Regions from separate parts of the uncultured Pigmentiphaga sp. genome, predicted to be linked through region 3. Evidence: predicted binding sites of a transcription regulator. Region 3 holds the regulator's gene; each other region holds the start of a gene.
What was found. The regulator LexA, encoded in region 3, represses DNA repair genes until DNA is damaged. The targets are predictions, from matches to a motif close to ACTGTATNNNNATACAGT.

Region 1 (9,833 bases), on a different contig from region 3:
ATGTCATGAACGAAGCAGGACTCACCCACGGCGGGTTTTATGCGCATTTCCGTTCGAAAGATGCGTTGCTCTCGGCGGCCCTGGGGCGCGCGGGGCGCGAGGCGTCCGCAGCGCTGGAAGCGAGCATGAAGCGGTTGACGGCCGCCGGGTTGTCGCCGTTCCGCGCATTGGTCGAGAGTTATCTGTATGAAGGCGAAATCGCCAATCGCGAAAAGGGATGCCCGGTGGCTGCGCTTTGTTCGGAAGTGACCACGCAGCCTGCCGAGATTACCGAGTCGTTTCGCCAACTCGTGGTCAACCTGCACCGGCTCGTCGGAAGTACGCTCCCGGCCGGGCAAGCACGGGAGGCCGCATGGGCCGTGACGAGTACGCTGGTGGGGGCCGTGCAGTTGGCGCGGGCATTGGGAGGAGGGCAGGCGGGACAGGCCGTTCTGGCCGAGGCGAAACGCGAGCTCTTGGCGCGTTACGGCGGCTGAGCCGTACGTTTGCGGTGTAGGGGGGTGTTTGCAGGGTCGGCATCGCCGGCATTTTTTGGCCGTGAATATGATTGTCATCATATTCACGCCGCGCGCTTCACGACGAAGGAAATCGTATGAAACTCGCAGGTTCTGTTGCTTTGGTTACAGGGGCCGGTCGAGGCCTCGGGCGCGAATTTCCCGGCAGCTGCTCGAGCGTGGCGCGGCAAAGTCCATGCAGCCGTGCGCAATCCCGCGTCCGTGCCCTGGCGGGCGTCGGGCCGATGCGCTTGGCGGTCACGGCCGCGACGCAGGCTTTGCAGCCAACCTTGTGCGGCATGCCCGGGGGTCGTCAGCCATCAGCGCGGGCGGCACGGGCTTTTGCGATTTCGTGGCGCATCTGGTCGAAGCCGGTTCCAGGGACGTGTTCTTCCCTGCGGTCGGCCAACTCCGGTAGCCGCTCGATGAGCGCCTGCGCCGAGAGCTCGGCCTCGTGCAGGTATATGCCTTGGGTCATGGTGATGTGCGCCTGCTCGAAGCTACCGGCACCGGCCATGAGAATGGTCCGGTTCGGGGCCTGTTCGGCCACGAGGGCCACCAAAGCGGGGCTGACCGCCGCGGGCGAGAGCATGGCGAGGACGTCGGGTTCGAGGAGTCCTTCGGTCATGGCGGTCGCAGCGGTTGGAGCGAGACAGTTCACGTGCACGCCATATTTCTGGCCTTCCAGCGCGAGGGTCTGCATGAGCCCGACCAAGGCCATCTTGGCTGCCGCGTAGTTCGCCTGCCCGAAGTTGCCGTATAGCCCCGAGGATGAGGTCGTCATGACGATGCGGCCGTAATTCTGCTCGCGCATGAGGTTCCACACCGCATGCGTGCAGTGCACCGATCCCATGAGGTGGACGTCCAGGACAAGACCGAAATCGTCCAGGCTCATCTTTGCAAAGGTCTTGTCCCGCAGGATGCCCGCGTTGTTGACCAGGATGTCGACGCGGCCCCATTTTTCCAAGACGTATTGGACCATCGCGCGGGCTTGCTCAGGGCGGGTGACGTCGATGTCATACGCGTCGGCCTCGCCGCCGGCTCCGAGGATGGCCTCTACGACGGCCTGCGCGCCGGATCCCGGGTGCCCGGCCCCGAGGTCAGCAACCAATACCTTGGCGCCGTGCCGCGCGAGTTCCAAGGCGTGGGAACGGCCCAGGCCGCGGCCCGCGCCGGTAATGATGGCGATGCGTCCTTGCAAGAGTGGCGTCATAAGAGCGTGGCGTGTGGAAGGTTGGCAAGAGGGCGGGCATCCGGGATGGATGTGGCCGCACCTGAGCATAAACGCCTGGTTCGATCGTTCGCACCTCGCGATTGTCCTGACGAAGGCGGCGGTGACGGTCGGGCGCAATCGGTTATTCTCGCACCAACGCGAATACCGGATAGTGCATGACCAGGCATATGAAGGCCGCGGCAATCGCGATGGCGTGCGTGATCGCGACGGGCTGCGCCCAGTACACCGCGCTGCCGCGCGACACGCAAAAGGCTCGGGGCGCCGAGGAGATGTCCTCGGACCAGATGATGCAGACGGACTTCAACCGTACGCTCACCATCGCCATGCGAGACAACCTCGCGAGCCTGCAATCCTTGATGGTCAAGCTTTACAAGCGCAATCCCCGCGAGTGGCGCAAGGCGGGACACGCCGATCTCGATGCCGCGGCCGAGGCGGTCAGGCAATCCATCGACGCCCGCCGTCCGCCGGCCGGGCTCGAGGGCCTGCACGACGTCGAGATCCTCGCCGTATCGTTGGATCCGGCTTATACGGGCGACCGCGTCGCGGCCTTCATCTACGGCTTGGCCGACACCATCATTACTGCGCACGACGGCAAAACGCGGTTCTATGCCTTCGACATGCTGGACGGAGAGCGCGTCTACAACGCCGCGCGCAACGTCGAGGCCGCGGCTTGGCTACTGACGCGCCGGCGCGACGCGCGCGGCGCACCGCTGTTGCTTTCGAACGAGTTGAGCGAGACCCAGGTGAACCTGAGCTTCGAACGCGAGTTCGGCGCCATCATCGGGCGCATCGACCTGATCGCGAACCTGCTCGGAGAAAATTCGCGGCGGTTGGGCATCAACTACGCGCAGAACTTATTGTTGTTTTCGTTCTTGCCGGTCAGGTGATGGGCGGGCGCGTTCAACAGGGCGTTCCGCCGCCCCCCATCCCTGCGCTGCTAGCCGAGATCCTCCGCGCCGTTCCGCGCCGCTATCGTCTCCGGGAGGATGGCTCCGCGCTCGCGGCAAGGCAGGCTACGCCTGCGTCCGCACTGGCATGGGCGATAGAACTTAGCCGCGAGGCGCTGGTGGAAGGCCGCTCGCCGACGGCGGCGCTTCGCGCTGGTTTTCTCGATGCCCTGGCCGATCTCATTCGCGAAGCGTTGCGCCCCGAAAGCGGTGATCCGGCGTTCCAGGCCAGGGTGCTCAGGCACGGCAGCCCTGTGGTGCAGGAATATGCTGGCTTGGCCGCGCATGCGGCGCAGGACGCACGCACTGTCCTGGCATTGGTCCATGCCATCGCGCATCCCGCCAAGCTCGAGCGCCTGCCACGCGGGGTCTTGCATGACGCCTTGGCGCGGGTGCAAGCGGCGGCAGCGGCCCGGCACTGGGCAGCCCTGGACGACGCGCTTGCGCGGCTTGCCGGGCTTTCCGATCTGCAGCGTCTTCCCGGCCAGGATGCGTTGGGGCACGGCGTGAAGCGACTGCTGGAGGGGCCTGCGCTGGCCCGCCTGCGTCGGCACGACGCGCTCGCCTTGGACGATGGCGTCCGGCGCTATGAGGCGCTGTTGGATGCGAGCGGCCCACGCTCCGGTTCCGCGGTTGCTGCCGAGCAGGGACGCATTGCCCGCGAGCGGGGCAGGGCGGTGGAGTCCGCTGCGGCGCATGCGTTCGCCATGATCGCGTGCCGGCTCAATGACGCCGAAGGCGAAGGCATGTTTCGCGCCGTGACGACGATGCGGGTGCCATCAGCATTTCCGGCCAGCCGCGCGCACGCCAAGACGGAATGGGACGTCGTGCTGTTGCGTTGCGCCGGGACGCAAGGCGATCAAATGCTGTGGGATGTTTGCCTGCTGGCGGAAGCCAAGTCCTCGCCGGATGCTGCAACGACGGATTGGCCGCGGTTGCAGCGCGGGCTGCAGCTGTTTGCGCGCGCCGACGAGCATGCTGCATATCCATTCGATGCCGCAGAAGAAACAGTATGGGTGCGGGGTGCCTCGCTGCGCGCATTCGCGGCAGCGAACGCGGACAAGCTGCGCACCGTGCTGTATTGCTGCCTTGAACCTGGCCAAGCAATGCCCCGGATGCTCGGCGCGTCCAGTCGCATGCAGCTCTTGTCTGCAAGGCCGAGCCTCGAATTCGCCCACGCGGTCTCGGGGGGCAAGGAGGATGTTGGCATGCTGGAGCCGCTGTGGAATGAGCTGCTGCAATCGCCGCGTTGGCGTGCCGTGCTTCATCAGTATCCGACGCTGGGCATCGCGCGCGCGGCAATGGTCCACCTCGACGACTTGAACGATACCGTGGCGAGCTCTTTCCTCGGCACGCGAGGCAAGCGGTCGTAGCGGGTTCGTGGGCATGCAAGTTGCTGCAACCTGGCCTTCTTTATGGGGGACGACCATGGAAGCAGAAGAAATGCAACTCACTGACGACGCAGCCTCGTTCCCGGGTGAGCCCGGAGAGGTAGCCCGGGGCGGACGGGGCCCTTCTCAAGAGCACGTGCTCGTGCTTGGCCTGGGCGCGTTGCTCATGGTGGCAGGGATACGCAGCCGCGGGCTGGTATGGCGGGCGTTGCTGACGGCTGCCGGGACGGCGCTGGTGAGCCGCGCTGCAAGCGGGACGGGAGGCGTTGCGAAGGTCGCGCGGGTCGTCAAGCGACTCGGCTAAAGCCTGCTAGCCTTGCGCCGCCCCCCGTAGCCCGCCATTGCATTAGTCGGTCGACGCCAATTCGCGTGCGTGGGCGATCGCCCGGACGATGTCGTCGATGATCGCCGCCTCTTTCTCCGCACCTGAAGCGCGCAGGGCATAGGAAGGGTGCCAGGTTGGGACGACCCACGCGTCGCCCTGCCGCAGCGGCATGCCCAGGTGGTCGCGAAGCGGGAACTGGGGCCCTAATACTGCCCTGAGGGCGGTGGCGCCCAGGGTGACGATGACGGCGGGCCGAACGCGCACCATTTCTTCGCGCAGCCATTGCGAGCAGGCCTCGACCTCGCGTTGCGCGGGCGTTTTGTGCAGCCGGCGCTTGCCACGCGCGATCCATTTGAAGTGCTTGACGGCGTTGGTCAGGTACACCGACTCGCGCGCGACCCCGGCGCGGCGCATGGCATCATCGAGCACCTTGCCTGCTGGCCCGATGAAGGCCCGTCCGGAGAGGTCTTCGTGGTCGCCGGGTTGTTCGCCGACCAGCATGAGGCGCGCGTTGTCCGGACCACAACCCGGGACGGGCTGGGTGGCATGGCGCCAGAGCTCGCATCGGCGGCATTGGTCCAGCGACGATGCCGGCGCGCGCAGCGGCTGCGCCCGGGCGGCGTCCACCGCCACGGGTTTGCCCGGCATGGTGCCTATCGCCCCGGATTGCGCAAGGCGCCTTGCACCATCGCGTGCTTCGGCGACCATCCGGGGAATGAGCGGACCTTCAGGCAAATGCCGCCAGAAGCGCACCGGCATTTGCCGCTCTAGGGCGCATTCGTTCAGCCGGGCCGGATTGAAGGTGTTTTGGTAGTAGGCCAGCCATAGCGGTTCGACCTCATCGTCCGTGATGGGCATGGCCGTGGCTTGCAAGGCCGCTTCCGAAATATGCAAGTCGCGGCCATCCCACCACGCTGCGCCATGCGGCGTGCCGATCCACCAGGTCGAGGCGCCCATGCGTTGCGCGAAATGTTCCGCGGCAAACGGCAGCACGTCGTGTTCGGGCTCGTACCAAGCCAAGTACTGTGGCGAGCCGCCATCGGCCCGTTCCTTGAAACGCAGGTAGGCGATCATGTCGTGCTTGGCACGCCGGACCGATTTGGCCATGGCGTGCAAGCGGGCGCCGTCTTCGTCGGCCGCCGACGCGACGGCACGGTCTCCCTGGTGCCATCGCCACACGACGCGGTAGAGCAATGGCCAGCGACCTGGCGATCGATACAAGGCCGCGTCGTGGAGCAGCGCGGCCAAGTTTCGGGAAATGCGCACGCGGGGAAGGGCGGGCGCGTCGCGCGGCGGCCCAGCGGCCTCGTCCTGCAGCGCGTCCAGCGTCATTTGCCCGCCTGCTGCGCCACCGGTGGCCGTGCGTTCGGTCCAGGTGATCGTTTCCGGCGGCCATGCGTACGCGAGCGCCCGCAGGGCAAGCCGACGCCAGCTTGCATAGCCGCCTTCCACAACCAGCCTGTGTAGGTGCGCGTGCGTCATGCTCCGCCCGCTAAAGCAGTGCGAGTTGGCGAGGCGCAGGCGCCAAGGCGCGGCGCAGCGTTTCCGACGGCGGTTCGCCGAGCCCGGGGCGATAGTCCTGCACGACGATGAAGGGTTTGAGTTTTTCCATCGAGCAGCGCAGGCGAACCAAGTCTTGGTAGCGAATGGCGCGCAGGCGCCTGAGTTCGACGAGCCGCTTGGCGTTGCGCAGGCCGATGCCCGGCACCCGCGCGATCAGGCGTTGCGGTGCGCGGTTTAGGTCGACGGGAAAGCACGAGCGATTGGCCAGGGCCCACGCGAGCTTGGGATCGATGTCCAGCGGCAGGTGCCCCGCTTGGGGAAAGAGCTCTTCGGCGCGAAAACCATAGCCTCGCAGCAGGAAGTCGGCCTGGTACAGGCGGTGTTCGCGCAATAGCGGCGGTGCTTGTTGGGGCAGGGTCGAGGGGCTGTCGGGAATGGGGCTGAACGCCGAGTAGTAGACCCGCTTGAGCCGGTATGCCCCGTAAAGCGTTTGCGCCGTTTGCAGGATGGCGCGGTCGTCGGCGTCGTCCGCACCGACGATCATTTGCGTGCTTTGGCCCGCTGGCGTTGGCGCCACGGGGCGCTTTTCGCCTTGGGCCTCCTCCTGGGCGAGCCGAATGGCACCCATGGCCCGCTTGATCGTCTCGGCGTTTTTTTCGGGGGCGAGGCGCTGCAGGCCATCGTCGGTCGGCAATTCGATATTGACGCTGAGCCGGTCGGCAAACTGGCCGGCAAGCTCGATCAGGCGCGGATCGGCGTCCGGTATGGTCTTGAGGTGGATGTAGCCGCGAAACTGGTGGTCTTCGCGCAGCGAGCGGGCCACTTCGACCAGTTGTTCCATGGTGTAGTCGGCGCCGCGGATGATGCCCGAACTCAGGAACAAGCCGTCGATATAGTTGCGCCGGTAGAAGTCTAGGGTGAGCGCCACCACTTCCCCGGGAAAAAACCTGGCGCGCGGCACGTTGCTCGAACGCCGGTTCACGCAGTATTGGCAATCGTACTGGCAGAAGTTGGTGAGCAGGATCTTCAGCAGGGACACGCACCGCCCGTCGGGTGTGAAGCTGTGGCAAATTCCCGCCCCGGTGCCGGCCCCTAGGCCGCTTCCGCCCCGGGATGCGCGCTTGGGCGCGCCGCTGCTCGCGCAGGAGGCGTCGTATTTGGCGGCATCGGCCAGGATTTCGAGCTTGGTCAAGCGGTCCATCGCGACATGATACTGTATAAAAATACAGTATCGGGGCCCCATGTGTATCGACCTTTTGCCGCACATGCCGCGCCATGGCGGCGCAGCCTGCCGATGCCCGGGCCGGGGCCGGCCGGGCAACCGGTGGCCCGCAGCGCGCCCGCCAGGGCCAAGCGTTTTGCGGCCCATGGGGGACGCGTCAGAACTTGTACTTCAGGCTGACCGTCACATTGCGGGGCGCGCCATACGTGAATTGGCTATAAGCCGCGAACATGTCGTAGTAGCGCTTGTCGAAAATGTTGTTGATGTTGATTTGGCCGGTCAGCTGCCTGGAGAACTCGTAGCGGGCCATCAGGCTGGCCAGTGGGTAGCCGTCTTGCTCGACCTTCTCCACCACGCCGAGGGGGTTCTGGGCGTAGGTATACGTTTTCCCTTGCCAGTTCACGCCGCCCCCGATGATCAGGCCGCGCCACGTGCCGGGCAGCCGGTACGTGGTGAACACCCGGAGGAGTTGGCGCGGATATAGGCTGTTGACGTCGGCGCCGCCTGCATCTTTGGCGCGGAAGAGGGTATAGCCGGCCGCGACCTGCCAGCTGGGCGTCACTTGGCCGGCGACTTCGACTTCGAATCCCTTGCTGGTCGCGCCGTCTACTGCCCGATAGGCAGGCTCGGGGGGATTGGTCCCGGGCACGGTTTCGCTCGTTTGTTGCGCGAGATTGCTTTGTTTGATGTGGAAGACCGATGCCGAGGCGGTAAGCCGGCCATCGAGGAATTCTCCCTTGATGCCGGTTTCCGTGGCTTTGCCGACGACGGGATCGAGGTAGCGGCCGCTGGCATCGCGCGCGTTCTGGGGCTGGAAGATGCTGGTATAGCTGGCGTATAGGGAGTACTGGTCGTCCAGGTCGTAGATGATGCCCGCATAGGGAGTGACTTCGCCGCGGCTCTTGATCTCGTAGGAGTTGCTGTAAGAGAGATCTCCCGTCCTGCGGTAGTTCGTGACGCGCGCGCCTAGAATGAGCTTGAGGGGAGCGGCGACATTCAGGCGTGCAACACCGTAGAGCGCCTGTTGTTTGGTGCGGCCGCCTTCGTAGAAGACGGGATCGCCCCAGGTAGGTTCGGGAAAGGTGCCGTCCCAAGCGTTGAAGTCCGGAGCTAGCCCCCCTGCTGGGTCTGCGGGACGGGAGTCCGCATTGAACTTCTGGTCGGCGTACACATAGCCGAATGCCAGCTCGTGCTGGCGTCCGAAGAGTTCGATGGGGCCGTTCGCTTGGATTGCCACGTCGTCTTGCGTGGTCTTGACGTCATAGGATCCGGCGAACGTCACCATTCCCAGTCCGGTGTTGCGGTCGGGAGCGCCCGAAAGATAGAGCAGGTAAGAATCGGCCTTGCGTTGGCCGTGGGTGTAGCTGAAGCGGACTTTCCAATCGTTCTCGAAACGGTGGTCGAGAGACGCGAAGTAGGATTCGTGCGTCGAGTCCCACCGTGTCCAGTCCGCCGAAGAAGTCTTGGCTCGACTCCAATGGGTGCGGCTGCCGTCGGCATGCCAGATGGGCAAGCCGCCCCACATCGGGCCTCGCGCCCGGTTTTCGTGGTGACTGAACCCCGCCGTCAGCAAGGTGCTGGGCGTGAGGTCCGCCTCGAGTGTCGCGTACAGCGTCCGGCTCTTGTTGCCGAGAAGGTCCACCCAGCTGTCGCGCTGGGAATGTTCGCCCACGACGCGCAAACGTACCGACTTGGCTCGGTTGACGGGCGTGGAGAGGTCTATCAGCCCACGCAGTTGGTCCCAGTTGCCGAGGCCGAGTTCGGCCTTGCCCATGAACTCTTTGCTGTGTGCGCGCTTGCGGACCAGATTGATGGCCGCTGACGGGTCGCCGGCGCCGGTAGTCAAGCCGGTCGCGCCGCGCACGATTTCCACCCGGTCGTACATGGCGAGACTCGTGAAAACTTCGCCCGAACTCCATGGTTGCTGCCAGGTGGTGGGCACGCCGTCGATCATGAGGGTATTGATGTCGAAGCCCCGGGAGTTGAACTGCCCGCGATGCGTCTCGTACTGGTTGACCGAAACGCCAGTCGCGTTGTTGACGACATCGGTGATGGTCAGGAGGTCCTGGTCTTCAATTCGCTGTTGGGTAACGACAGTGACCGATTGCGGCGTATCGCGCAGCGACAGGCCGAGGGGCGTGGCAGTGCGCGACACGCCAAGCGTGGTATAGGAGCCCGTGCCTTCGGTGATGTCGGCGCCTTCTTCTTGCTGAGGCGCTTGGACGGTGATGGCCGGTAGCACGGCCGGTGTGTGCTGGGCCGAGGCGATGACGGGGAAGGCAGCAGCAAGGCAGGCGCTCAAGCGATTGGTGGGGCGTACGATCATTTTCTCCCTCGATATGTCAGCTTTTGTCGATTCGGTTCGTGCAAGCTCGGGGCTGGGTCAGCCCCCAGCCCCGGTGGAAGACTCATTTCATGATAATAATAAGAATTATTATCATTATCGTTTGATATTTGCAATAATTCAATCCGGGAGGGGACTGGCTATCTGATCGCTCATCTCGTCGCCTACGAGGTAAGTGGCCGACCTGGCGCAAGAAGGAGGAAATGCCCGATCATGTTTGTGCATGCATTGCTGCGCCGCGCTGCACTTTCCGAACGCCTTGATCGCGCTGGAAACGGGCGTGGCTAGTGGAGGGGATTTCGCGCTGAACTGGGACGACAAGCGTGATCCCCGCCAAAGCTGGTGGCCGCCGGCCTGGGCGCAGTCCCATACG
Region 2 (9,833 bases), 150 kb from region 3:
GCATCTTGGTCCAGCGCGCCTGTAAGCTCGCCGGCCTATAAGCTATAAGCCGGACGCCATCAGGGCGCGTCCCGCAGTTCCAGCACGGAACGACCGCGGCTCAAGCCTGTCAGGACCTGCTTCAACGCATCTAGGTTGGCGCGCGGCACTTTGATCGAGAGGCGGGCACCGTGCTCGTCGAAATGTTCCTGGACGACCTCTGCACCATGGCTACGCAGCCGCGCCTTGAACAGCGGCAGTTCGGCGAACGTGCACGAGACTTCGGCTTCGGTTACTTCCACCAGCGGCACGCGCCGTCCCAGGCGCAGGCAATTGGCGGCGCAGCCTCCATAGGCGCGCACGAGCCCGCCTGCCCCCAGGAGCGTGCCGCCGAACCAGCGCACCACCAGCACTGCGACGCGGTCGCAGGACTGTCCGTCTATGGCCTGCAAGATGGGGCGCCCGGCAGTGCCGCCCGGTTCGCCATCATCGTTGAAGCGATACGAAGCGCCGATGCGGTAAGCCCAGCAGTTATGCGTGGCCGTGGGATCGGAATGCCTGGCGAAGAAAGCCATCGCGTCATCGGCGCTCGAGACCGGCGCCGCATGCGCGAGGAACCGGCTCTTGCGGATCTCCTCGCGGTAGCTGCAAGGCGCTTCGAGCGTAAAGAGGGAACTCATGGCGGCAAGTTTACCGCCCTGCTCGCGTCCTTTGACGCCGCATTTTTTTCTGCTATAGTTACGGGCTCGATTCCCCGATAGCTCAGTCGGTAGAGCGACGGACTGTTAATCCGCAGGTCACTGGTTCGAACCCAGTTCGGGGAGCCAAATTCGATGAGGAACGGACGCCCAGGGCGTCCGTTTTTCGTTTCAGGGTATGCTCGCCGCGAAACGCCGCGGCAGCGGCAAGACGAATACGACCCGGCGGAAGGACGGTCCGTGCCCCCAGTGTCTCCTCCCCTCACCCATCGGCGCATTCTCGCGATGGCCTTGCCCATCGTGCTTGCCAATCTCACGCAACCCTTGATGTCGGCCGTCGATACCGGGGTAGCAGGCCATCTTCCCGGCCCGGAATACCTGGCAGGCGTCGCATTGGGCGGCTTGCTATTCAGCTTTCTTTTCTGGGGCTTCGGTTTCTTGCGCATGGGAACCACCGGCCTCGTCGCCCAGGCCTGGGGCAAAGGCGACGAACCCGCGCTCGCCGCGACGGTGGTGCGTGCCATGATCCTGGCCGCCGCAATCGGACTACTCCTGCTGGCATTGCAAGGACCACTGATCGCGTTGGGCCTGGAACTGCTGGGAGGGAGCGCGGAAGTCACCCGGCAGGCGACGGCCTACTGCCGGGGCCGGATCTGGGCGGCTCCGCTCGCTCTCGCCAACTACGTCATCCTGGGCTGGCTGCTGGGTTGCCAGCGGGTACGCATCGCGCTCGGCCTGCAAATCCTGATCAACCTCGTCAACCTCGCGGCCGTGCTGCTGTTCGTGCACGTCTTCGACTGGGGCGTGACCGGCATTGGCGCGGCCACGGCCGCGGCCGACGGCGTCGGCACGCTGGCCGGCGGGTTCCTGCTATGGCGCTCCCACCGGTCTGCCTGGCCGGCCCTGCGCCTGGCGGCCTTGCTCGACGCCTCGGCCATGCGGCGGCTGGTCGGCATCAATATCCACATATTCATCCGCACGGCCTGTCTGCTGGCGAGCATGGGGTGGTTTGCACACCTTGGTGCCATGCAAGGCGACACGGTGCTCGCCGCCAATGCCCTCTTGCTGAACTTCCTGACCTTCATGGCTTTCGGCCTCGACGGTTTCGCGCATGCAGCGGAGGCACTGGTCGGTTCAGCCGTAGGCGCGGGCGACGCCCCGGGGCTGCGCCGCGCGGTGCGGCTATGCATGGGCTGGGCCGCCGCCGGTGCGCTGGGTTACGCGGCGGCATATGCCGCGGCAGGCCCCGCCATCGTCGCCATGCTGACTGACCAGCCGGTGCTGCGCGAAACGGCCGCGCACTTCCTGCCGTGGATGGTACTGGCGCCCATCGCCTCGGTCTGGGCTTACCTGTACGACGGCATGTTCATCGGCGCGACGCAGACCCGGACGCTGATGTATTCCATGCTCTTGTGCGGCGCCGCCTTCCTCGGATTGTCCCTGGGGCTGTTGCCGAAGTTTGGCAATCACGGCCTATGGCTGTCTTTTCTTACTTTCAACGCCCTGCGCGGATTGACGCTGCACCTGGCAGCTCCCCGCACGCTTTACCGCGCACCCGGCGCGTCCGTGTCGGCAAATGCATCCTGATGCGGGGTTATCCCCGCATCCTGTGGACAAGCTTGGGGACAGCAGTGGAACAAACGGAAACGGCCCGCATCACAGCGCGCTTTGAGGTTCCCCGCCCACGAATTGAGCAGCGCATCCCGCCAGGCGCTGCTGCCCCTTTGCCTTGACAATGGCTTGCTTGGCCGATTATGGTCACGCCCCTTGTATAGAGATGGTGATCCCATGGTTGTCTGGCTCAAAGTGCCCTATGCCGAGAAGGACGAAGCCAAGGCGCTAGGGGCCAGGTGGTCTCCCGCGCAGAAGAAGTGGTACGTCAAGGACGCCGCCGATCTCACGCCTTTTCAACGCTGGCTGGACGTCGATGCGCCTGCCTCGGCCGTGGCGGCGCCCGTGGACGAAGCGCCGCCGGCCAACGGAGCCGTGATTTTTTGCGACGGTGCTTGCCGTGGCAATCCCGGCGGCCCGGGCGGCTGGGGCGCGCTGATCCGCACGCCGGACGGCACCGTGGAAATCTTTGGCGGGTCTCCGGACACGACCAACAACCGCATGGAGTTGACCGCGGCTGCCGAAGCCTTGCGCTGGCTGCCGCAGCCTTGCGACGTCGTCGTCTATACCGACTCCCAGTACGTCGTGAACGGCATGAACCAATGGCGCCATGGATGGGTGCGCAAGAACTGGAAAGACGTCAAGAACGTCGAACTCTGGAAGACGCTGATCGCAGAAGCGGATCGGCATCGTGCCACGTTCAAGTGGGTACGCGGACACAACGGCCATGTCGGCAACGAACGGGCCGATGCACTGGCCAACGAAGGCCTGGATCATGCGCAACGTACGGGCAAGAGCGAAGCCGTGGTGCGCGTGGTGGCAGGAAGCGGAACGTCGAACTGACCCGTTGGCGCCGCGTTCTCCCTCAGATCGAGGATGGGTCGGCCGCGTACAATGCCGCCCCATGATTTTCCGCTCGCTGGCATTTTCACTGCTTCTCTCCTTGCTTCCCGCTCATGCCGCAGACCTGGTCACCCGGCCGGGCGCCGTCGGCCACCGCGATTTCCGGCATGCCAAGCAAGTCCTCCCCAAGGTCTATGCAGGCCTAGAAAGCACGTTTTATTGCGGATGCCGCTACCGCGGCAAAAGCATTGACTTTTCCTCCTGTAGCTACCAGGTCCGCAAGGACGCCCGCCGTGGATCACGCCAGGAGTGGGAACACGTCGTGCCAGCCTGGGTCATCGGCCACCAGCGGCAGTGCTGGCAACGCGGCGGACGCAAGCACTGCGCGGCCGTCGACCCGGTCTTCCGCAAAGCGGAAGGCGATCTAGTCAACCTTGTTCCCGTGATCGGCGAGATCAACGCGGACCGCTCTAATTTCCGCTATGCCGTGTGGGCAGACGACCCGCCTCCCATCTATGGCCAATGCCGCACTGTCGTGGACTTCAAAAAGCGCCGCATACAGCCCCGGCAAGTGGTGCGGGGACGCATTGCACGCATCCAGATGTACATGGCCACCACCTATGGCCTGCACCTGAGCCAACAGGATCGGCGCCTGTTCTGCACCTGGGCCCGGGCCTATCCGGTGGACGCCTGGGAGCGCGAACGGGAGCACCGCATCCAGCGCATACAGGGCAGCGGCAACCGCTTCGTCTCCGACCCGGCGGCAGTAGACAGTTTCTGCAGCCGTAGCTAAGGCGCGCGAGCACTCCTCCCCGCCGTGGGCCGAGCCCCTGGGGAAGGATCAGCCCACGGATGGCGGGGACATGGCGACAGCGGTGACTTGACGGAGATACTGTATATTCATACAGTATCCATCCGTTGTGTTCGCGCATCCCCATGCCTGCTTTCGCTGCTTCCTCGCCCTCGGCTTTGCCCGCCATCCACCCGCTGCTCTGGCGGGGGTCGCAGCTCGCACGGGCCGACCAGCCGTGTGTGGAGACCGGCCATCCCGAACTATCCCGCAATCTGCCCGGCGGGGGCTGGCCCCTGGGGCAGCTCATCGAATTGTTGCTGCCGCACTCCGGCATAGGCGAGCTCAGGCTGCTGCTGCCCGCCCTGCGCAGGCTTCCCCCCAAGCGCAGCATCGTCCTGCTTCGACCTCCGCACGTCCCCTGCCAACAGGCCTGGCTGGCCCAGGGCTTTCCGGTCCGGCAACTGCTTTGGGTGTCGCCCAGGGAAACGACCAATGCCCTATGGGCCGCCGAGCAAATCCTCAAGCACGGAAGCTGCGGGGCCTTGCTTTACTGGGCGGAGCATTCGTCCGCCACGGCCCTGCGGCGGCTGCACTTGGCCGCGCAAGGCGGAGAAACCGCTTTCTTCATGTTCCGCCCGGCCGCCGCGGCACAAGCCTCCTCTCCAGCCTCCTTGCGGCTGCTGCTGCAGCCGGCCGGGGATCGGCTATGCCTGCGCATACTCAAGCGCCGCGGCCCCTGCCAGGAAACCCCCTTGGTGCTGCCGCTCGCGCCTGCCCCCTCGGCGCCGGGCGACGCCGTTCCGTCTTCCGAGCCCCATCATGCGGTTGTGGATAGCCGTCTACCTGACGCAACCCAGCCTCGACGCACTGAACCCGCTCTGGTCGGATGAGGCCGCGCCCGCCGTGGCGGTCCTGGATCACGAGCAGGTGGTAGCCGTCACCCCCGAGGCCCGCAGGCTGGGCGTGCGTCCAGACATGCGCAAAAAAAGCGCAGGCGCGGTGGCGCCCCACGCCTCGTTCATCCAACGCGACGCCGAACGCGAGCAGCAACTGCTGAAGGCTGCCTCGCTCGCCATGCTGCAATACACCCCCGACGTCGCCTTCGGTCCCGAGGCCAGCCTGCTATTGGAAGTCGGCCCCAGCCTGCGGGCCTTCGGCGGCCCGGCCTCCTTGTGCCGGCGCATACGCCGCAGCATGGGCGAGCTCGGCTGCCAGTCCCGCCTCGGCATGGCTCCCACTGCCCTCGGCGCATGGCTGCTCGCGGCACGTGCTACCCCCGGCCCGCGTCGGGTGCTGCGGCTGCCGGCACTCGTGCGCAACCTGGGGAACATTCCCTGCACCCTGCTGCCCGCTGCCCGCCCGCACCGTGAATGGCTCGAAGGCATAGGCTGCCGCACCCTCGCCGCGCTGCTCCGCTTGCCGCGTGCCGGCATGCAGCGCCGCTGCGGCCCCGATTTGCTTCGATCGATCGACCAAGCCTACGGGCACCATCCAGAAGTCTTCGAATGGATACGACCCCCACTCGAGTTCTCGGCCCGCATTGAATTACTGGCCCGCATCGAACATGCTCCGGCCGTGCTCACGGTGGCCAGGCGGCTCATCCAGCAATTGGCGGGATGGCTCAATGCAGTACAGGCGGCCGTGTGCGCCGTCGTGCTGGTCCTGGAACACGAACGCGGCCGCCATGCCCGCCCTCCTACGCGCCTGTCCATCGCGCCGGCAGACCCCGAATGGCAGCCCGATCATTTATTGCACCTGCTCAAAGAACACCTGGGGCGCCTGTCACTCCAGGCGCCGGTCATCGCCGTTGGCCTGCAGACCGACCGGCTCGCACCCCGCGAGCCGGCGCCAGACGACCTCTTCATCGAGCCCGGAGGAGAGCCTGCCCGGGAAGGGCGCCTGCTGGACCTGCTGACGGCGCGCCTGGGCCCCGGCCAAGTCTTGGCTGCCCGGCCACAGGCCGATCACCGTCCCGAGGCGGCCAACCGCTGGCTGCCGGCACTCGGGCCGTTCCGCTCGGCCGCCACGGCGGAAAACTTCTCTGCCGAGCGTCCGTTCTGGCTGCTGCAGCGGCCCATTCCTCTCGTCATGCGTGAGCATCGACCGTATTACGGCACGCCGTTGCGCATCTTGCGCGGGCCCGAGCGCATCGAAGCCGGCTGGTGGGACGGCTCGCCCATTTCCCGCGATTACTTCGTGGCCGAAAGCGAAGACAAAATCCGCTATTGGATTTATCTCGACCGGTCTCTGAAGGAGCCCCGGTGGTACCTGCACGGCCTGTATGCCTGACGCCATGGCTGCTCCACCTTCCCTTCCCGGCATCAGCCTGCCTCCGTACGCCGAGCTGCAGTGCCTGACCAACTTCAGTTTCTTGCGCGGCGCCTCGTGGCCGGAGGAAATGGTGGACCGCGCCGCCGAGCTCGGTTATGCGGCCCTGGCCATCACCGACGAATGCTCGCTGGCGGGTGCGGTACGCGCCCATGTCCGGGCCAAGGAGAAAAAGCTGCCGCTGATCTTGGGCAGTCAATTCCGCCTGCAAGACGAAACGGACTCGCCCGGGATGGAGCTCGTGCTGCTGGCCACGGACAAGGAAGGCTACGGTCACCTTGCGGAATTGATCACGTACGCCCGTTCCCGAAGCGCCAAGGGCAGCTACTGCTTGCGCGCGGACGATCTCGCGCATCCCCCTGCAGGATATGCCCATTTGCGCGGCATGCCGCATTGCCTCGCCATTCTCGTCCCCGCCCATGGAATAGGCGCGGATCGCCTGTCCCGGCAGGCCGAATGGCTGGCCGCGACCTTCCCCGGACGGTGCTGGCTCGCATTGAGCTTGCTCAACCTTCCAGGAGACGACCATCACCGCAACACGGTGGAAAGCATCGCGCGCCAGTATGCATTGCCCGTGGTGGCCACGGGACGGGTGGAAATGCATGTCCGCTCCCGCAAGCCCTTGCACGACGTCTTATGCGGCATCCGCTTGCGCCGGCCCGTGGGCCAATGCGGATATGCGCTGGCGGCCAACGCGGAGCAACACCTGAGGACTCGCGTCCACCTGGCCAGGCTCTATCCCCCTGAAGCGTTGGAAGAAACCGTGCGTATCGCCAAACTGTGCGCCTTCGACCTGGACCAGCTGCGCTACGAATATCCCGAAGAACTCGTGCCGGCGGGGCATACACCCGCTTCCTACCTGCGCAGCGAAACCTACGCCGGGGCGCGCAAGCGCTATCCAGAAGGGATTCCCGAACGCATCCGGACCCAGCTCGAGAAAGAACTCGCGCTGATCTCCGAGCTGCGCTATGAGGCCTATTTCTTGACCGTGTACGACATCGTCAAGTTCGCGAACAGCCGCAACATCCTCTGTCAAGGACGCGGCTCCGCCGCCAATTCCGCAGTCTGCTACTGCCTGGGCATCACCGCAGTCCGGCCCGAAAGCATCGACCTGCTCTTCGGGCGCTTCATCAGCAAAGAGCGCAACGAACCGCCCGACATCGACGTCGACTTCGAGCACCAACGCCGCGAAGATGTCATCCAATACATTTACAAAAAATACGGCCGCGACCGGGCGGCGCTGACCGCCGTCGTCATTTCCTACCGCTCGCGCAGCGCACTGCGCGACGTGGGGCGCGCGCTCGGCATGGATCTCGCCCTGGTGGACCGCGTCGCCAAGGCCCACCAATGGTGGGATGGAAAAAAGAACATCCTGAAGCGCCTCGAGGAATGCGGCTTGGCGGCCGACTCCCCAGAAGCGCAGCTTTGGGCGAACCTGGCCGAACAATTGCTCGGTTTCCCGCGCCATCTATCTCAGCACCCCGGCGGCTTCGTCATTTCGCACAGCAAACTCTCGCGCATGGTGCCCATCGAGAACGCCGCCATGAAAGACCGCAGCATCGTGCAATGGGACAAAGACGACCTCGATGCCGCGGGACTGCTCAAGGTAGACATACTGGCCTTGGGCATGCTCACGGCGCTACGCCGGGCGCTGGAGCTTGCCAGCCGGCGTCGCGGGCACACACTGGAGCTCTACGCCGTGCCGCACGGAGACGAGGCGACGTACGACATGATCTGCAAAGCGGACACCATAGGCGTGTTCCAGATCGAGTCGCGCGCGCAAATGAGCATGCTGCCCCGCCTGCAGCCGCGCAATCTGTACGACCTCACCGTCCAGATCGCCATCGTGCGGCCGGGCCCCATCCAGGGCGGCATGGTGCATCCGTACCTGCGCCAGCGCCAGCAGCCGGAACGCATTCGATACCACAGCCCGGCAGTCAAGAAAGTCCTGGAGCGCACCTACGGCGTTCCTATTTTTCAAGAACAGGTCATGCAGCTCGCGATGTGCGCGGCCGGCTATACAGAGGGAGAAGCCGACGAGCTGCGCCGCTCCATGGCGGCTTGGAAGCGCAAAGGCAATCTCGAAAAACACTACGAAAAAATCATCCGCGGCATGCTGGCTAACGACTACGAACTGGAATTCGCCCAAAGCATCTGCCGCCAGATACAAGGCTTCGGGGAATATGGCTTTCCCGAATCGCATGCAGCCAGCTTCGCATTGCTTGCCTACGCAAGCGCCTGGCTCAAGTGCCATGAACCGGAGGCCTTCCTGGCGGCCTTGCTCAATAGTCAGCCCATGGGGTTTTACTCGCCTTATCAATTGATCCAAGATGCCCAGCGACATGGCGTGGAAATTCGCCCGGTAGACGTCCTCGCTAGCGATTGGGATGCCACGCTCGAGCCTGCTGGCGAACGTCCCGCGGTACGCCTGGGGTTGAACCAGGTGCAGGGGCTGTCCGAAAGCGCGGGGCGCCGCATCGAAGCCGCCAGGAAAGAAGCGCCGTTCCGGAATGCCACGGACCTGGCGCGCCGTGCCGATCTCGATCGCCAGGCTTTGCAAGCCCTTGCCGCCGCTGATGCCCTGCGCTCTTTGTCGGGACATCGGCGCGCCGCGCTCTGGGAAGCAGCCGACAACGTTCCCCAGCCCGGCCTGCTGCGCGACGCCATGCCCTATGAGCCAGCGCCGCTGCTCGATGCGCCGGGCGAGGCCGACGACATCCGGGCCGACTACGAAGCCTTGAAGCTCACGCTGCGGCGCCATCCGTTGGCGCTGCTGCGCGAACGCCTCACGCGGCGCGGCTTCATGCCCGCTTCGGTCCTGAAAACTTACCCGGACCGCCGACTGGCGCGCGCTTGTGGCATCGTCACGGTGCGCCAGCGGCCAGGTACGGCCAAAGGTACCGTATTCATCACGCTGGAAGACGAAACGGGCCAGGTCAACGTCATCGTCTGGTCGGGCCTGGCTGAACGCCAGCGCCGCGAATTGGTAGGTGCTCCATTGCTGGGTGTATACGGTACCTGGCAATCGCACCAGGGCGTGCAGCACCTGCTGGCGAAACGGCTGGTCGACCTCACTCCCCTGCTTGGCAAGCTCGTCGTATCGAGCCGCAATTTCCATTGAGGAAGGCCCAGGGGCCCCAGGTCGCCGGGACGCGACGGGCGGCAACGAAGCGACGAACACAACGCTCGCCCGCACATCGCAAAGCGGCACGGACGAACGAAAAAAAACCGCGCCAGGCGCGGCGCGGTCTTGCTGGGCAACCGAACGCTTAGAAGTCCATGCCGCCGCCAGCGGGAGCCGGGGCCTTTTCTTCCTTGGGCAGTTCGGCCACCGTGGCGTCGGTGGTCAGGATCAGGCCGGCGATGGACGCGGCGTTCTGCAGCGCGGTCCGCGTCACCTTGGTAGGATCGACGACGCCGATCTCGACCAGATCGCCGTATTCGCCGGTGGCGGCGTTATAGCCATAGTTGCCCTTGCCTTCCAGCACCTTCGAGACGACCACCGAGGGCTCTTCGCCCGCATTGGCGACGATGGTGCGCAGCGGCGCTTCGAGGGCGCGCAACACGATGCGGATACCGGC
Region 3 (9,833 bases):
CGATGCGCCAGCCGCCGAACATCGTTCCCAGGGCGATCGCCGCATAGCAGCTGATGATGACCCAGACGGGGACATGGTCATGCGCACCCGGCACGTTGGCGGCGATCAGCAGCAACCAGATGATGCCGATGGTTTTCTGCGCGTCGTTGCCGCCGTGCCCGAGGCTGTACATCCCCGCCGACAGCAGCTGCAGCCTGCGGAACCAGCCGTCGACCTTGAGCGGGCGCGCGCGGCGCAGTAGCCACGACACCAATAGCATCAGAAAACCGCCGAGCACGAAGCCCAGCAGCGGCGACACGACGATGAAGGCGACGATGTAGAGGATCTCGCGGAACATCAGCACGGAAGGCCCGGCGCTCGCCAGGCCGGCTCCGACGATGCCGCCGATGAGCGCATGCGAGGACGACGACGGGATGCCGAAATACCAAGTGATGATGTTCCATGCGATGGCTCCGACCAATGCGCCGAACACGACGTAATGGTCCACCACCGTCGGGTCGATGATTCCCTTCCCGACGGTGGCAGCCACCTTGAGATGGAAGACGAAAAGGGCGACGAAATTAAAAAACGCGGCGAAGACGACCGCGTGGTGGGGTTTGAGCACTCCCGTGGAAACCACGGTGGCGATGGAATTGGCCGCATCGTGGAACCCATTCATGAAATCGAAAATGAGTGCCAGGAGGACCAGGACGGAGAGTGTGACTAGGCTGATTTGAAGCGTGTCCATGAAGTATCCCGACTAGGCGTTTTCCAGGACGATGCCTTCGATCAAATTGGCAACGTCTTCGCACTTGTCGGTGATTTCTTCCAGCAATTCGTAGATGGCTTTCATCTTGATCAATTGGCGCGTATCGGCTTCATCGCGGAACAGCCTGCCCATGCCGCGGCGCATGACCCGGTCGGCGTCTGACTCGAGCCGGTCGATCTCTTCGCAGATCTTCATGATGCTGGCCGTGTCATTCAGGTCGCGTAGCAGGCTCACCACCATGTACAGGCGGTCGCAGCACTGCACGCTTATGTCGGCCAAGGCCTTGGCGTCGGGCGTGACTGAACGGATGTCGTACAGGTTGATGCACTGGGCGGCGTCCTCCATCAGGTCGAGGATGTCGTCCATGGTCGTGATGAGCTGGTGGATTTGATCCCGGTCCAGCGGGGTGATGAAGGTCTTGTGCAGCAGGTCGATCGTATCGTGGGTAACCTTGTCGGCCTTTTTCTCCAGCGTCTCGATGCTCTTGACGCGCTCCTCGGCTTGGTCCAGGTCGGCCATCAGTGCGGCCAATTCCCGGCTGCCTTGGCGGGACAAGTCGGCATGCGCCGTGAAGAGATCGAAAAAGCGGCCCTCTTTGGGCATCAAGCGTCCAAACATCACGTCCTCACGATACGTCACATGACAGCTACATGACGTGTTCAAAACCGCGCGCAGTTTAGCACTATATGCGTGCTGCCCTGCCCGCTGGGGAGCCCCTTTTTGGGGCGGCGGAGGCGGGCCGTGGGCGTCGGCCTCGCCCGTTCATGCACGAGACGACGGGCTCTGCGCGGGCCGGTCGCAGTGTGTGCGGGATCAGTATTCAGAATCGACGTAGGCGTTGCCGGAGAAATTCTGGAACTTGGTGTACATGCCCTGCCAGGTCAGCCGGACGGTGCCGATCGGCCCGTTGCGCTGCTTGCCGATGATGACTTCGGCCGTGCCTTTGTCCGGCGTATCCGGATTGTAGACCTCATCGCGGTAGAGGAAGATGATGACGTCTGCGTCTTGCTCGATGGCGCCTGATTCCCGCAGGTCGCTCATTACCGGGCGTTTATTCGGACGTTGCTCCAGGCTACGGTTGAGCTGCGAGAGCGCGATGAGGGGGCAGTTCAATTCCTTGGCGAGGCCTTTCATCGAGCGGCTGATCTCGGACAGTTCCGATGCCCGGTTCTCGCTGCTCGAGCCGCTGTTGCCCGACATCAGCTGCAGGTAATCGATGATGATCAGCCCGAGCTGGCCGCATTGGCGGGCCAGGCGGCGCGCGCGCGAACGCAGCTCCATGGGGCTCAGCGCCGGGGTCTCGTCGATGTAGAGCTGCGTGTCTTGCATTTTCTGGATGGCATGCGTGAGCTTGGGCCAGTCTTCATCGAGCAGCCGGCCCGTGCGTAGGCGCTGCTGGTCCAGTCGCCCCACCGACCCGAGTATCCGCATGGCCAGCTGCGCCGCGCCCATTTCCATGGAGAAGACGGCAACGGGCAGGCCCTCCTCCACGGCCACGTGCTCGCCGATGTTCATCGAGAAAGCGGTCTTACCCATCGAGGGCCGGCCGGCCACGACGATCATGTCGCCCGGCTGCAGGCCCGACGTCATTTTGTCGAGGTCGGTGAAGCCCGTCGGCACGCCGGTGATTTCCGAAGTCGAGTCGCGATGGTAGAGCTCGTCGATGCGCTCGACCACCTGCGTGAGGAGCGGCTGCAGCGACTGGAAGCCGGCGGTCCCGCGCGCGCCCTCCTCGGCGATCTTGAAGATCTTGGACTCGGCCTCGTCCAGCAGTTGGCGCGTGTCCCGGCCCTGGGGGTTGAAGGCCGCGTCCGCGATCTCGTCCGAGATCGTGACGAGCCGGCGTAGTACCGCCCTGTCCCTCACGATCTCCGCGTAGCGCCTGATGTTGGCCGCCGATGGCGTGTTCTGGGCCAGCGAGTTGAGATAGGCGAGCCCGCCTGCATCTTCCGCCTTGCCCGCCGTCTGCAGCGCTTCGTGGGTGGTCACGACATCCGCCGGACGGCCCAGCCCGATGAGCTTGGCGATCTGTTGCCAGATGAGGCGATGATCGTAACGGTAGAAGTCATCCTCCTTGAGGATGTCGGCGATGCGATCCCAGGCTGCATTGTCCAGCAGCAAACCTCCCAGCACGGACTGCTCCGCTTCGACCGAGTGGGGGGGGATGCGCAGGGACTCTAGCTGAGGATCGGCTGGCGAATTCATAGAGCGACAAAAACCTGGAATGGATGCGCGGCCGGCGGTATGCCGGACCACGACAGTTTATAGCGTGGCGGGCGATGGCGGGCGCAGTTGTCGAGGAGGCCCCGCCGCGTGCGTGGTGCACGGTGCCGGCCTTGGGAAAAAAAACCCTCCATTTCGCGGAGAAAATGGAGGGTTTTCATTGCCGGGCCTGCCGCCAGGCAGGCCGGATGGGTGGTGCGGCCGGTTGCCCCCGCGCAGCGGGGTACCAAGGCTCGCTTAGGCAGTTTCGCCGACCACCACGACCGTGATGTTGGCCACCACGTCGGTATGCAGGCCGATTTCGATCGGGAACTCGCCGATGGTCTTGAGCGGGCCGTTGGGCAGGCGGACCATGCCCTTTTCCACCGACTCGAAACCGGCGCTCTTGAGCGCGCTGGCGATGTCGAAGTTGGTGACCGAACCGAACAGGCGGCCGTCGACGCCGGCCTTCTGCGTGATGGATACCGTGTAGCCTTCCAGGCGCTGGGCCATGGCTTGCGCGGCGGCCAGCTTCTCGGCCTGGATTTTCTCGAGCTCGGCGCGGCGCGCTTCGAACTCTTGCAGGGCGGCCTGCGTGGCGCGCTTGGCCTTCTTCTGCGGGATCAGGTAGTTACGCGCGTAACCGTTCTTCACGCGAACGACGTCGCCCAGGTTGCCGAGGTTGACGACTTTTTCGAGCAAGATGATTTGCATGATTAGACTCTCCCGGCAATCAATTGTGGTTGTCGGTGTAGGGCAAGAGCGCCAGGAAGCGGGCGCGCTTGATCGCCGTATCGAGTTGGCGCTGGTAATGCGCCTTGGTGCCGGTCAGGCGAGCGGGGATGATCTTGCCGTTTTCCTGGATGAAGTCGCGCAGGACTTCGATGTCCTTGTAGTCGATCTGTTCGACGCCGGCTGCCGTGAAGCGGCAGAACTTGCGCCGCTTGAACAGCGGGTTCTGTTGACCGAACTTCTTCTTTTCCTTGCGTTTGCCGAATGCGGCCATGATGTACCTCTTGGGTATTCAATCCGTTTCACACCTGAGCGCTGCCCTGCCCGCTTCGTCCATCACCCGCCTGGGCGACGGTGGCCTGCTGGATATGCAGCCTCAGTCTGCTTGAACCTTTCCGGGTCGGTGCCAAAAAACCCTCGATCCGCAGCGATCGGCCCAGCGCTTCGCGCTCGAGCCTGCTGGCGAGATCGCCGATCGCCACCGCGTTGACGAGCATTTCCACCCGGCGGGGCCTACCGCCTTCGAGCAGCTCGGATTCATGGGCAAGCGTCAGTTCCAGCACCGGTATGCCGGCGGGGGTGTACCTGAGCGGCTTGCACTCGACCACCTGGGCGGTCAGAAGAACCTGGTTCAACGCCGTGTCGTCCGGGGCATCGTCAAGCTGCCGCGGGAGCGGCCTGGGATGCGGGCGGTCGGCAACGACCTGTCATGCCAGCCGGGCCGGGGCTCAGCCCTCGGCTTGCGTGGCCTCGGTGGACACCTTGCGGGCCTCCTCGCGCTCGACGATCTTCATCATCGGCGACGGGGCGGTCTCGGCCTTCTTCATCTTGACGACGAGATGGCGCAGCACGGCGTCGTTATAGCGGAAGGCGTGCTCGAGTTCGTCCAGCGTGGCTTGGCTGCACTCGATGTTCATGCACACGTAGTGAGCCTTGACGAGCTTCTGGATCGGATATGCCAATTGGCGGCGACCCCAGTCTTCCAGGCGGTGTACTGCGCCGCCCTGGCTGGTGATCAGCGTCTTGTAACGCTCGACCATGGCCGGAACCTGCTCGCTCTGGTCCGGATGAACGATGAAAACTATTTCGTAGTGACGCATTTACGCTCCTTATGGATGGTCCTGGAGGCGACTCGAAAGGCCGCCCCGAAAGGCGCAAGTCCGCTCAAGCGTCTAGAGTCGGACAAGGGTTCTCAAATCCGGCAGGAGGTCTGCGCATAACACAATGCGCAATGCCTGCCAAAAATTAAGCCAGCTATTATCGCTTGCAAACGCGGAAAAATCAAGGTGCGCCTCGTGGCCGGCCATGATCGCCCCCCGGCCGGGGTACGGCAGCCCGGGAGGGCGAACCGCGGGACGGGCTCCCCACCCCGCCGCGCTCAATGACGGCCGGCGTGGATCGGCCTTGGCATGCTTGGCGCGACCCCGGCAGGGCCGTTGCGGCCTGCCTGCGCTAGTAGGTGTCGAAGGCTGCCTGCACGGCCTCCGGGCCCGAGGCGCCCGCCCCCAGCGCCAGCATCAGCAGGACCCGCGCCTTCCAGGGCGACAGGGTGCCGGCCCCGGGCAGGCTGCAGGCTGCGGTGACGCGTCCGCTCCCCGTGCGGCTGGTTCGCACGACGGCCAGGCCCGCGCCAGCAAGGCGCTCGAGCGCCGCCATGGCTTCGGCGCTCGCCGAGCCGTTGCCGGGGCCCGCCCAGACAAGGCCGCGCGCGCCCGTTGCGGGTACGGCATCGATCAGGGCAGTCGAGGCACCCGCATAGCCAGCCAGGATTTCCACCGGGACGAGCGGCGTTGCAGGGGTGAATGGCGTCGCGCGGGTGTGCGGCCGCTCGGGACGCGCGAGCCAGGTGACCCGCCCGTCTTGGACCAGCCCGAGCGGACCGGCGTTGGGCGCGGCGAAGGCGTCGGGCCGGTTGGCATTGACCTTGCCCACCTCTCGCGCGCCGAAGACCTGGTGGTTCAGTACCACCAGCACGCCGCGCCCCGCCGCGCCGGAGGTGGCGGCCACGGTGGCGGCGTCGAGCAGGTTCAGCGGCCCATCCGCCGACAGCGCCGTCGACGGGCGCATCGCGCCCACCAAGACGACAGGCTTGTCGCTCTTGAGCACCAGATGGAGATAGTAGGCCGTCTCCTCGAGGGTGTCGGTGCCGTGCGTGACGACGGCGCCATCGACTTGCGGATCGTCCAGCGCCTGCTGCAGCCGGCTGGCGAGCGACTGCCAGAAGGCGGGCGTGGCGTCCTTGCTGTCGATGGATGCGAACTGTTCGGCGCTGATGCGGGCGACCTGGTCGAGCCCGGGTGTTTGCGCGCATAGCGCCGCCACGTCGAGCACGCCCGCCGTATAGGCTTCGACGGATTGGGGCTCGACGCCGGCTCCGGCGATGGTGCCACCGGTGGCGAGAAGGCAGAGGTGCGGAAGAGGCATGGGAATCAATGTGCTTGCCGGAGCCCGATGATACCCGCCCCCGCGCATGGTGGCGCGGCCGCGACACCTGGCGATTATGCTTGCGCCGCCCATCGGTACTGTATAAAAATACAGTTACTGGATAAAACCACAGAAGCGTCTGTCGCACCTCCCACCCCGGGCGGCCGCGCAAAACCGGAGCCAGACATGCCCAAGCTGACCGCACGCCAGCAGGAGATCCTCGATCTCATCCGCCGGACCATCGTCGAAACCGGCTTTCCCCCCACGCGCGCCGAAATCGCGCAGGCGCTCGGTTTTCGTTCCCCGAACGCGGCGGAAGAACACCTGAAGGCGCTCGCGCGCAAGGGGGTGTTGGAGTTGTCGGCCGGTACCTCGCGCGGCATACGGCTCAAAGACGCCACTGCCGCCGATTCCCCTTCCCTGCAGCTCACGCATCCGGCGCTGGCGCAGCTCGTGCTACCGCTCGTGGGCCGGGTCGCGGCTGGCAGCCCCATCCTTGCCGCCGAGCACATCGAGAAGGAGGTGGGCGTGGACCAAGCGCTGTTTTCGCAACGTCCCGACTATCTGCTGAAGGTGCGCGGGGAAAGCATGCGGGATGCCGGCATCCTCGACGGCGACCTGCTGGCCGTCAAGAAGGCGGCCCAGGCCCGCGACGGGCAGATCGTCGTGGCACGCCTCGGCGACGAAGTCACCGTCAAGCAACTGCGTTATACCGAAAGCGGCCTGAGCCTCTTGCCCGCCAATCCCGATTTCAAGCCCATCGAGATCAGCCGCAACCGCGACGACTTCGCCCTCGAGGGCATCGCGGTTGGCCTGATCCGGGCCGGACTCCTGCACTGAAAGCATCCGACGGACGATCTCCATGAAACACCATACGCAAGTCCCCAGTCTTTCCAGCGGATATCCCGGGCTCGATGCGGCGCTGCCGCAAGCTGGGTGGCCTGTCGGCGCACTGACGGAAATCCTGGTTTCGCGCGTCGGGCATGGCGAATTGAACCTGCTCGGTCCGCTGCTCGCCCGTCTCACCCGCGCAGGCCGCACGGTGGCGCTGCTGGTGCCGCCGTACTTGTCATATGCGCCGGCGCTGATCCAGCACGGGGTGGCGCTCGAGTGCGTCAAGCTGGTCCGCTCGGCCCGTCCGCTGGACGACGGCCTGGACCAGATCGAGACGGCGGTGCGATCCGGCGAATTTGCCGCGTTGGTCGCGATCCTTCCTCCCGACGAGGCCGCGGTGCGGTCCGAAGGCACGGTAAGGCGCCTGCTGCTGGCGGCAAGGCTCTCGGGGTGCCCCGCCTTCCTGTTCCATACTTGCAGCACGCCTGCCACGACGTCGGTTTCCCAGTTGCGCCTGTTGGCAGACATGAGTCAGGCAGGTGAGCTCCGCCTGCAACGCATCGCCCCGGACGACGAAGCCGGCCGCGGCGCGGTCACATTGGAAATCGGCCAACGCGAGCCCCGGGCAGGATTCCGCCGCGTGGCCGGCCTTGCCCTGGCGGGCACCCGTTTCTGCTCGGCCGCACAATTGAACGAACCGGACGAAACGGCCGCCGTGGCGAATGCCCGGCCGGTCCAGGCGCCCCCAGAACAAGGCGCCCCCCGGGCCAAGCCGGCTTCGCCGGGCCGCAGCCGGTGGCCGTTCAAACAGCGCGGCAGCTCGGGCGGTGCGGGGAGCTCTCCAGCGGGCCTGGCGTTCTGGCTCGCCCGCAGCTGGAACGCCTGACGATGGCCAGCCGCTGTGGCGCTACACCGCGCGTTGCCGCACGGTTTCGTACAAGCACACGGCGGACGCCACGCTCACGTTCAGGCTTTCCACCGAGCCCATCATGGGAATGCGGACCAGTTGGTCGCAGGTTTCGCGGGTCAAACGCCGCATGCCCTCGCCTTCCGCACCCATGACCCACGCGATGGGTTGGCGGGCGTCAACCTGGTGGATGGTTTCGGTGGCCTCGTCATCGGTTCCCACCACCCATATGCCCCGTTCCTTGAGGCTGCGCAGGGTCCGCGCGAGGTTGGTCACCGTGAGATAGGGAACGGTGTCGGCAGCGCCGCAGGCGACGCGCTGTACCGTGGCATTCAAGCCCACGGCTCGGTCGCGCGGTGCGATCACGGCATGCACGCCGGCTCCGTCTGCAGTTCGCAAGCAGGCGCCGAGATTGTGCGGGTCCGTCACCCCGTCCAGCACGAGTAAAAAGGCTGGCCCGGACGCCTCGTCGAGCACTTCGTCTATGTCCATGGCCAGTTGCAGGCTCGTGGCCAATGCCACGACGCCCTGATGGCGCTGGCCCTTGGCGAGTCCGTCCAGGCGTGATTGCGGGACGGGATGCACTTTGCGCCCCGCGGCCTGTGCCTGCTCGATCAGCGTCAACATGCGGCGATCGCGGCGCGCCTCTTCGACGTAGATATCCTTGATCGATTCCGGCGCATGGCGCAACCGCGCCGCGACTGCGTGAAATCCGACCAAAACCTGGCTCGCTGCCATTTTTCACCCCATTGATGCATGCCGCGCACGGCAAAAAACGATACGGCGCTGCTCCTGGCAGCGCCGCAATGCCGTTATTAGACCAGAGATTCAGTGACGCTTGCGCCCGCGCTTGGCAGCTGCCCGCTTGCCGCTTCGGGTGCTGGCCGGTTTCTCCGCCGTGGCGGACTTCTTGGCCGGGATGCCCTTCTTGTCTTTCGGAGGCTTGGCCGTTTCGGTCATGAGCGGGGTCTTGGCCGCGCTTTTTTCCGGTTTGCGGGGCGCTGGCGCGCTTTCGCGTTTGATCGCCTTGCGCAGGCCTTCATAGCTTACGCCTTTGACGAGCTTGAAATCGATCCGCCTGGCCTCGAGGTCCACCCGGGCGACTTGCACCTGTACCTTGTCGGTGAGGCGATAGCGCATGCCCGTGCGCTCTCCGCGCAGTTCGTGCAAGCCATCGTTGAACTGGAAGTATTCTGCGCCCAATTCCGAGACGTGCACCAGGCCTTCGACGTGCAATTCATCGAGCGTGACGAAGATGCCGAACGCCGCGACGCCCGTCACGGTGCCGCTGAAAATGTCGCCCACCCGCTCACGCATGTACCAGCACTTGAGCCATGCCTCGACGTCGCGCGATGCATCGTCGGCCCGGCGTTCGTTGGCCGAGCAGAACAGGCCGAGCTTCTCCCAGAGGGCGTGTTCCTGCTCTTTGGCCGAACCGGGCACCACCGGCGTGTCTTCCGGCGGGTTGGGTACGAAACGCTTGCCCTGCAGCAAAGCCTTGATGACACGGTGCGTCAGCAGATCGGGATAGCGTCGGATGGGCGACGTGAAGTGTGCGTAGGCGGGGTATGCGAGCCCGAAGTGGCCCACGTTGTCCGGGCTGTACATGGCCTGTTGCATCGAGCGCAGCGCCATGGTTTGCAGCAGCGGCGCGTCGGGCCGGTGCTTGGTGCTTTCCAGCAGCGCCGAGTAGTCGGCCGCCGTGGGCTTGTCGCCCCCGCCGAGCGACAAGCCCAGCGTCTTCAGAAAGTCGCGTAGCGCCTGCAGTTTCTCCGGCGTGGGACCTTCGTGTATGCGGTACAGGCCCGGGTGCTTGCTGCGTTGCATGAAGTCGGCGGCACAGGTATTGGCCGCGAGCATGCATTCCTCGATCATCTTGTGCGCGTCGTTGCGCACGTAGGGCACGATGCTCTGGATGCGTCCGAGCTCGTTGCAAATGATCTTGGTCTCTATGGTGTCGAAATCGATGGCGCCCCGCTTCTGCCG

Region 1: the regulator LexA is predicted to act here: its motif matches at 7,107-7,124, upstream of Q0319_RS12765 (putative DNA modification/repair radical SAM protein).
Region 2: the regulator LexA is predicted to act here: its motif matches at 4,023-4,040, upstream of imuA (translesion DNA synthesis-associated protein ImuA).

Annotation. Positions count from the first base shown of each region.
Region 1 is NZ_CALFCW010000047.1:3,321-13,153, reverse strand. Features, by position in the region: gene Q0319_RS12795 (TetR/AcrR family transcriptional regulator) at 1-476, shown strand, start outside; gene Q0319_RS12790 (SDR family NAD(P)-dependent oxidoreductase) at 808-1,707, opposite strand; gene Q0319_RS12785 (hypothetical protein) at 1,884-2,615, shown strand; gene Q0319_RS12780 (3-deoxy-D-arabino-heptulosonate 7-phosphate synthase) at 2,615-4,048, shown strand; gene Q0319_RS12775 (hypothetical protein) at 4,104-4,370, shown strand; gene Q0319_RS12770 (UdgX family uracil-DNA binding protein) at 4,413-5,873, opposite strand; gene Q0319_RS12765 (putative DNA modification/repair radical SAM protein) at 5,884-7,095, opposite strand; gene Q0319_RS12760 (TonB-dependent siderophore receptor) at 7,274-9,442, opposite strand; gene Q0319_RS12755 (penicillin-binding transpeptidase domain-containing protein) at 9,684-9,833, shown strand, end outside.
Region 2 is NZ_CALFCW010000030.1:659,292-669,124, forward strand. Features, by position in the region: gene Q0319_RS09625 (alpha/beta hydrolase) at 1-41, shown strand, start outside; gene Q0319_RS09630 (YigZ family protein) at 60-659, opposite strand; tRNA gene Q0319_RS09635 (tRNA-Asn) at 731-806, shown strand; gene Q0319_RS09640 (MATE family efflux transporter) at 963-2,264, shown strand; partial or broken gene Q0319_RS09645 (DUF5710 domain-containing protein) at 2,466-2,585, shown strand; gene rnhA (ribonuclease HI) at 2,664-3,131, shown strand; gene Q0319_RS09655 (endonuclease) at 3,193-3,924, shown strand; gene imuA (translesion DNA synthesis-associated protein ImuA) at 4,068-4,814, shown strand; gene Q0319_RS09665 (DNA polymerase Y family protein) at 4,744-6,213, shown strand; gene Q0319_RS09670 (error-prone DNA polymerase) at 6,218-9,373, shown strand; gene groL (chaperonin GroEL) at 9,522-9,833, opposite strand, start outside.
Region 3 is NZ_CALFCW010000030.1:512,647-522,479, forward strand. Features, by position in the region: gene Q0319_RS08930 (inorganic phosphate transporter) at 1-727, opposite strand, end outside; gene Q0319_RS08935 (DUF47 family protein) at 740-1,366, opposite strand; gene Q0319_RS08940 (replicative DNA helicase) at 1,562-2,953, opposite strand; gene rplI (50S ribosomal protein L9) at 3,209-3,664, opposite strand; gene rpsR (30S ribosomal protein S18) at 3,684-3,956, opposite strand; gene priB (primosomal replication protein N) at 3,985-4,317, opposite strand; gene rpsF (30S ribosomal protein S6) at 4,411-4,782, opposite strand; gene Q0319_RS08965 (asparaginase) at 5,135-6,106, opposite strand; gene lexA (transcriptional repressor LexA) at 6,293-6,946, shown strand; gene Q0319_RS08975 (hypothetical protein) at 6,969-7,826, shown strand; gene rlmB (23S rRNA (guanosine(2251)-2'-O)-methyltransferase RlmB) at 7,848-8,585, opposite strand; gene rnr (ribonuclease R) at 8,676-9,833, opposite strand, start outside.